2 linked regions of the Prochlorococcus marinus str. MIT 9515 genome follow. The protein of the gene in region 1 interacts with the protein of each later gene in a pairwise test. Links are inferred from orthologs where the notes say so. Each region holds a gene or a part of one and is shown on either strand. Other genes may lie near its edges.

Region 1 (3,244 bases):
TTGTTTATCTAAACTTTCTACGTACAAGGGCTCTGGCCATGCAATACCCAAACCTTTTCTTTGCCCAATTGTGAAATGTTGAATTCCATTATGAGTGCCAAGAGTTTTTCCATTTATATGTTTGATTTCACCATTTTTCGTTTTTACATGATTATCAATAAATTTCTGCATAGATCCATAATGTTCAACTAAACATAGATCTTGACTTTCTGGTTTTTTTGCAGTTCTAAGTCCTAATCTTAAGGCCTCTTTTCTTGTTTCTTCTTTTTTAAGATCTCCTAGTGGAAGTATTAATCTGCTTAATACTTCTTGGGAAAGACTATAAAGAAAATAACTCTGATCTTTATTTCTATCAGCCCCCCTTAGGAGTAAGAAATCCTTGAATTGGAAATTCTCAGAGTTGTTGATGTGTTCGCAAGAACTTTTTATAACCCTTGCGTAGTGACCAGTAGCAATATAAGTAAACTCTTTTTGTTTGATAACAAATTTGAGCATTTCTTCAAATTTTACATTCTTATTGCACATCGAGCATGGAAGTGGAGTATAGCCCGATTCATATCCCTCTGTAGTCTTTTTAATTACTTCCCTTTCAAAAATTACTCTCGAATCTAATATATTATGTTGAATTCCTAAATCTTCACATAGACCAGCTGCGTCAACTAATCCTTCAGAACAGCAAGAACCTTCTCCTTTCATTAACCAAAGAGTTAGGCCTTCAACTTTCCAACCATCTTCCATGAGAAGAGCCGCTGATAAGGAACTATCTACTCCACCTGAAAGACCAACTACAATATGTTTTTGTTTTTTGGATTTATTATTAATAGAGGAACAGTTTTCTAATTTTTTATCCTTTAGAGTCTTTAACATGGAATTTAAAAAATTTTGAATACTTTTAAATAGCTTTGAACTAATTATGAAAGAAATTGGATGGCCAACAATTGACTCTAAACATCTAGTTGTTTATTCAAAGCAAATGTTGGATCTAGAGAATCGAATGTTTTCAAAAGGAATGCCTCAAGAGGCATTGATGGAAAAGGCTGGGATTCAGATATCTAGATGGCTTTTGAAAAGAAAATTTCTTTTAAATAAGGGAGTAATAGTTTTGATAGGTCCAGGACATAATGGTGGGGATGGGGCAGTAATTGCTAAAGAGCTTTTTTTAAAGGGATATCTAGTTAAATTATGGTGCCCATTTCCTCTAAAAAAAACATTAACAATTAATTATGTAAATTATCTTACAACTATTGGAGTTGAAAAATTATTAGAACCACCTAATCCTGATGAAAAACATTTATGGATTGACGCTATTTTTGGTAATAATCAAAAAAGAAAAGTTGATGAGGAATTAATTGAATTACTTAATAAAAAATTTAATAAAAAATCTGGCAAGGTTGTAAGCGTGGATGTTCCAACGGGGCTCTGTCCTAATTCCGGAAAACCCTTCTCACAAAATGCTGTAAAAGCTAACTATAGTTTAGTTATAGGACTTAACAAGATTGGATTATTACAAGACACTGCATTAGCTTATGTTGGCGAATTACATCACATTGATATAGGTATAACTAAAGATCAATTATCTAAATTAAAAAGTCAGATCACAAAAATTACTCTTGAAGATTTAAAAACGATTAATCTGCCTTTATTACCTAAAAATTCTAGTAAATACAAGCGAGGTAGATCATTATTAATTGCGGGAAGTGAAAAGTATCCTGGGGCGGCACGTTTAGCAATTAAAGGAGCTATTTCGAGTGGAGCAGGATTTGTATCCGCAATCCTCCCTGAATTGGTGGCAAAATCTATTTGGCAAGTAGAACCAGAAGTAGTGATAAAAGGAAGACTTAAAAGTGATCTTGATGGAAATTCAATTTTATTTGATGCCTTAAAGAACATTGATCTTTCTTGTTATGATTCAATAGTTATTGGCCCAGGAATTGGATTAAATTATGGTGACTGGGAAAAATCAACGGAATACTTATTAGGTTTTAAAGGTTTATTAATTCTTGATGCGGATGCACTTAACAGAATTTCTAAATCGAATTTGGGATCTAAATTCTTCTTAGAAAGAAAGTCTCAAACTTGGATTACTCCACATAATAAAGAGTTTTTAAGGTTATTCCCTGAGATGGATAGTACGAACAGGGTTGAATTAGCTATAAAGGCAGCTAAAGAATTTAATATTAGTATTTTATTAAAAGGTGCAAATAGCGTCATTGCTAATTATGAAAGAGCATGGCAACTTTGTGAAACTGATGCTGAGACTGCAAGAGCAGGTTTAGGAGATCTTTTATCTGGATTTATTGGTGGATGTTCATCAATAGACCTATCTCATCCAAGTAATCTTATTAAGACTGAATCTTTAGCAAAATATGTATTTTTACACTCTATAGCTGCATCAAAGTGTAAAAAAGGATCAACTTCATCAGTAATAGGAGATGAATTATCTAAATTAATGAGAAAAACAAAAGCGAGACAAATGTCATGAAAGAAACAATTATTACCAGTTTTTTATAGTTTTAAACACATAACTACACAATTTATACCTGAAATCTGAAGCCGGTATTAAGTAATCGGGTATTTCTTAAAAAGTATAGGAAAGTTTTAATACCTCATTATTTAGGTATAAAAATGGCTTCATCAGTATCAACATCAACTGAACCACAAAAAAGAAGAGGTAATGATCCTATTAGTTGGTACCTTTCTAATATTGGCCGTGTTCCCTTATTAACACCTGCTGAGGAAATTGAATTGGGTAACCAAGTCCAAAAAATGATGACTCTCACTGAAGATGGACAATTAAACGAAAAAACAAAAGAATTTACCCCTCAACAAAAAAGAACAATAAAAATAGGAAGAAGAGCAAAGGAGAGAATGATGAAAGCTAATTTGAGGCTAGTTGTTAGTGTTGCGAAAAAATATCAAGGTAAAGGATTAGAACTTTTGGATTTGGTACAAGAAGGCTCTTTAGGCTTAGAGAGAGCTGTCGAGAAATTTGATCCTACAAGAGGATATAAATTTTCTACATATGCATTTTGGTGGATTCGCCAAAGTATGACAAGAGCAATTGCTTGTCAATCCAGAACTATACGTTTACCTGTTCATTTAAGTGAGAGACTAGCCACTATTAGGAAAGTCAGTAGGGAGTTAGCTCATAAACTTGGTGCAATGCCAAGTAGGATTGAAATAGCAGAAGCAATGGAAATTGATGTAGAGGAACTAGATTCTGTATTGAGACAAGCTTTATCTA
Region 2 (3,243 bases), 360 kb from region 1 along the record:
ATGAATTTCAGCACCCAGAGATTTGAGTCTATCTACAGCTGATAAAACAGATAATTTGACTTCTTGATCAAGTCCAGGATGATTAAAGCATTCTTCAATAATTCCAATTTTTAAACCTTTAATAGATTTATCCAAATCAGATAAATAATTTGGTACTGGTTTATCAAGGCAAGTAGAATCAAGAGGATCCTTTCCGGACATGGAATATAGTATTTCAGCTGCATCAGAAACAGTATTTGTAATTGGACCAATTTGATCTAGAGAGCTTGCAAAAGCAATTAATCCCCATCTACTGACTCTTCCATAGGTGGGTTTCAAACCCACTACACCACAAAAAGATGCAGGCTGTCTGATAGATCCCCCAGTATCAGAACCAATAGAGGCTGCACATAAACCAGCAGCTACTGAAGCAGCGCTACCCCCAGAACTACCTCCTGGAACTCTTTTTGTATCCCAAGGGTTTGAAGTTGTACCAAATACGGAAGTCTCTGTAGAACTGCCCATTGCGAATTCATCAAGATTAGTTTTTCCAAGAAAAATACCACCCGATGACCATAATTTACCTGAGACAGTAGACTCGTATGGAGAAACAAAGTCTTGAAGCATTTTACTTGAACAAGAGGTTACTACTCCTTTAGTACAAATATTATCTTTTATCGCAATGGGTATTCCTGCAAGAGGCGGTAATTGTTCATTATTACTAATTAATTTATCTATTTGTTCAGATTGAGAGTTCGCTATTTCTTTTGTTAAGCAAGTATAGGCATTTATTTTTGGATCTAATGAATCAATTTTCAAAAAAAATTCATTAATTAACTCCTTAACTGAGGCATTTCCACTTTTAATTTCCTTTCGAAAAGAATTAAAGTTCATATCAAGATAGAGTTTTTGAGATTAATTTAATTATCAAACAGTTAATGGTTCTTCTCTTTTACATCTAATAATACTATGTTGAATATCTATTGAACCCTCATCAGAAAGATCATTAAGGAATTTTTTTAAATTTTTATTTAAACTACGTTTTGTTAGAAATGGTCCGTACCAATAAGTTGCAGCAGGAGTTACTGTTTCAACTTTAGCCCACCACGCCAAACCAAGTTTGTTACCAAAATTTCTAATCAATTTAATTAGCCTTCTGTTTAAGACTATAAGTTCTTGTCAAATTGTATACAATTTTTGAGTAATTATTCAATAAATAATAGTCAAATGGATAAATATATTGAAATAACGATATAAATTCATCCTGATTTTAAATTTTTCGTGTTTAGTCACACTAAATATTTGACAAATAACATAAGGAAATAGCTGCTGCTACAGAAGCATTTAAACTAGAAGTTTTGCCTCTAAGAGGTATCTTAAGCAAGTAATCACATTTTTTTTGCGTGAGCAAAGATATTCCTTTATTTTCAGCTCCAACAACTACTACAATTGGTGCCTTTTGATCAAATTTAGAAATAGGAATTTGCCCATCCCCTGATAATCCAACAATTAGAAAACCATTTTTCTTTAATTCATCTATTGCTCTATTTAGATTCACAACTCTACTTACAGGTATATGTTCTAATGCTCCAGCAGCAACTTTTGCAACAGTTCCAGTTAATCCTGCAGATCTTCTTTGAGGAATTATTATACCTTTACAATCAAAAGCTTCTGCAGATCTAATAATTGCTCCTAAATTATGAGGATCAGTTATGCCATCTAATGCTACAAAAATAGGATTATTAGACTTACTTTTAGTTATACCAATCAATTTATCTAAAGATAAAGTTTGAGAAGTTGCTAACTGCAACGCAACTCCTTGATGAACGGCACCGGATGTTAATTGGGAAAGTCGTGACCAAGATACTTCTTCAACTAAAACACCTTTAGATTTTAGATCCTTTAATAACAAAAAAAATTTTTCTGACGAAAATATTTCTGAAGTACACCAAATTCTGTTAATTGGTCTTTCAGTATTTAATGTCGCAAATACTGAATGCTTACCCCATATCCAATCATCAAAAGTTTTGACATTGGTATTTATTAATAAATTTTTGGAACTATTTTCAGCATACTTTTCTGCTTTTGTATTATTTGTAGAAATTTTTCTTTTGGGTTGAATGAAATTATTTCTAGATTTTGCTTTTGATCTTAAAATATTATATTCATTACCTTTGAAATCATCACTTTTTTTTAAATTAGTTCTTTCAAAAGTATTATTTTTAATTGAGTTAAATCTTTCACCTTTAAAATCATTAGATTTTTCTCGATTTTTAGATTGTGATCTTCTTGAATATTTATCATTATTTTTTCTTGAATAATTATTTTTAGAAAAATTTTTCATAGTTTTATTAAGTTATATACACTCTAGGTATTCAAAAATTTTAGACAATCTTTTAGGGTCCTTTAAAAACAACCAACCAATTAAAGTTTCAAAACCGGTGGCTCTTGAATAAACAACAGGATCTGAGGACTTTGGAAATCTCTTTGTTTTATTTCTAGCTCGCCTTACTAAATTAATTTCAAAAGAGTTTAACAAATGTTCTATATCATCCAATGATTTTGATTGAGCTTGAGCTTTAACTTCATTTACAACTGAAAGATGGAGTTCTTTAGACTTTAAAGGTATATGTACATGACGTAATCTTTGATGTAACTCCCATACAGAATCCCCAAGCCAAGCAAGTTGAATAACACCTATCTCATCAGGAGAACCGTAAGGTGTAAGATTTTTTATCCAATAATTCAATTCTTCAAATAAATTAATGCATCTTCAACTGTAGCCTTCAAATGAAGAAAGTCTCCTAATCGTACTAATTTAATAGTTTGAGCAACTCTAGAATTTCCAACCACCGAAAAACCAATTTTAAGTTTTTTGCATTCCTTGGAAGTTTGAACAAGTGCACCTAAACCTGATGAGTCAAGGAAATCAATTTTGCTTAAGTCAATTACAAATGGTTGAGGATCGTTTTTTAGGGTATTAGTAATAAAAGTTTTAAATTGCTTTTCAGAAAATGCATCTAATTGCCCTTTAAAAGTAAAAACAATAATATTTGTCTTTACTTCAATATTCCCTCTTAAGGAAACAGTTAGCTTTTGGAAATCTTCTATGATTTAATCCCTCCAAGGAAAATAAATTTATTAAATGTAATTATCAAATCAAAAAGAATCAACATGTCAACATCTTTCTAACATTAGAGAAACAAAATTTTCAAATAAATAATCTGAGTCGTGAGGTCCCGGGCTTGCCTCTGGGTGATATTG

What was found.
Region 2: the proteins of P9515_RS06995 (region 1) and rlmB interact in binary tests that used the Escherichia coli proteins (3 or more experiments, as listed by UniProt). The link is inferred for Prochlorococcus marinus str. MIT 9515 from one-to-one orthologs.

What each region holds. Positions count from the first base shown.
Region 1 is NC_008817.1:1,285,616-1,288,859, reverse strand. Bases 289-3,197 are described here. They hold P9515_RS06995 (bifunctional ADP-dependent NAD(P)H-hydrate dehydratase/NAD(P)H-hydrate epimerase), read left to right. Parts: upstream 289-913; coding sequence 914-2,482; downstream 2,483-3,197. Other genes in these bases: P9515_RS06990 (RpoD/SigA family RNA polymerase sigma factor), read left to right, coding at 2,626-3,197; mnmA (tRNA 2-thiouridine(34) synthase MnmA), read right to left, coding at 289-867. Outside these bases: more of mnmA, read right to left, coding at 1-288; more of P9515_RS06990, read left to right, coding at 3,198-3,244. UniProt on the Escherichia coli protein: Bifunctional enzyme that catalyzes the epimerization of the S- and R-forms of NAD(P)HX and the dehydration of the S-form of NAD(P)HX at the expense of ADP, which is converted to AMP.
Region 2 is NC_008817.1:922,201-925,443, forward strand. The notes cover bases 299-3,206. They hold rlmB (23S rRNA (guanosine(2251)-2'-O)-methyltransferase RlmB), read right to left. Parts: upstream 2,324-3,206; coding sequence 1,274-2,323; downstream 299-1,273. Other genes in these bases: gatA (Asp-tRNA(Asn)/Glu-tRNA(Gln) amidotransferase subunit GatA), read right to left, coding at 299-873; P9515_RS05020 (DUF1816 domain-containing protein), read right to left, coding at 907-1,122; P9515_RS05030 (ribonuclease III domain-containing protein), read right to left, coding at 2,336-2,728; P9515_RS05035 (STAS domain-containing protein), read right to left, coding at 2,725-3,093; carA (glutamine-hydrolyzing carbamoyl-phosphate synthase small subunit), read right to left, coding at 3,157-3,206. In the rest of the region: more of gatA, read right to left, coding at 1-298; more of carA, read right to left, coding at 3,207-3,243. UniProt on the Escherichia coli protein: Specifically methylates the ribose of guanosine 2251 in 23S rRNA.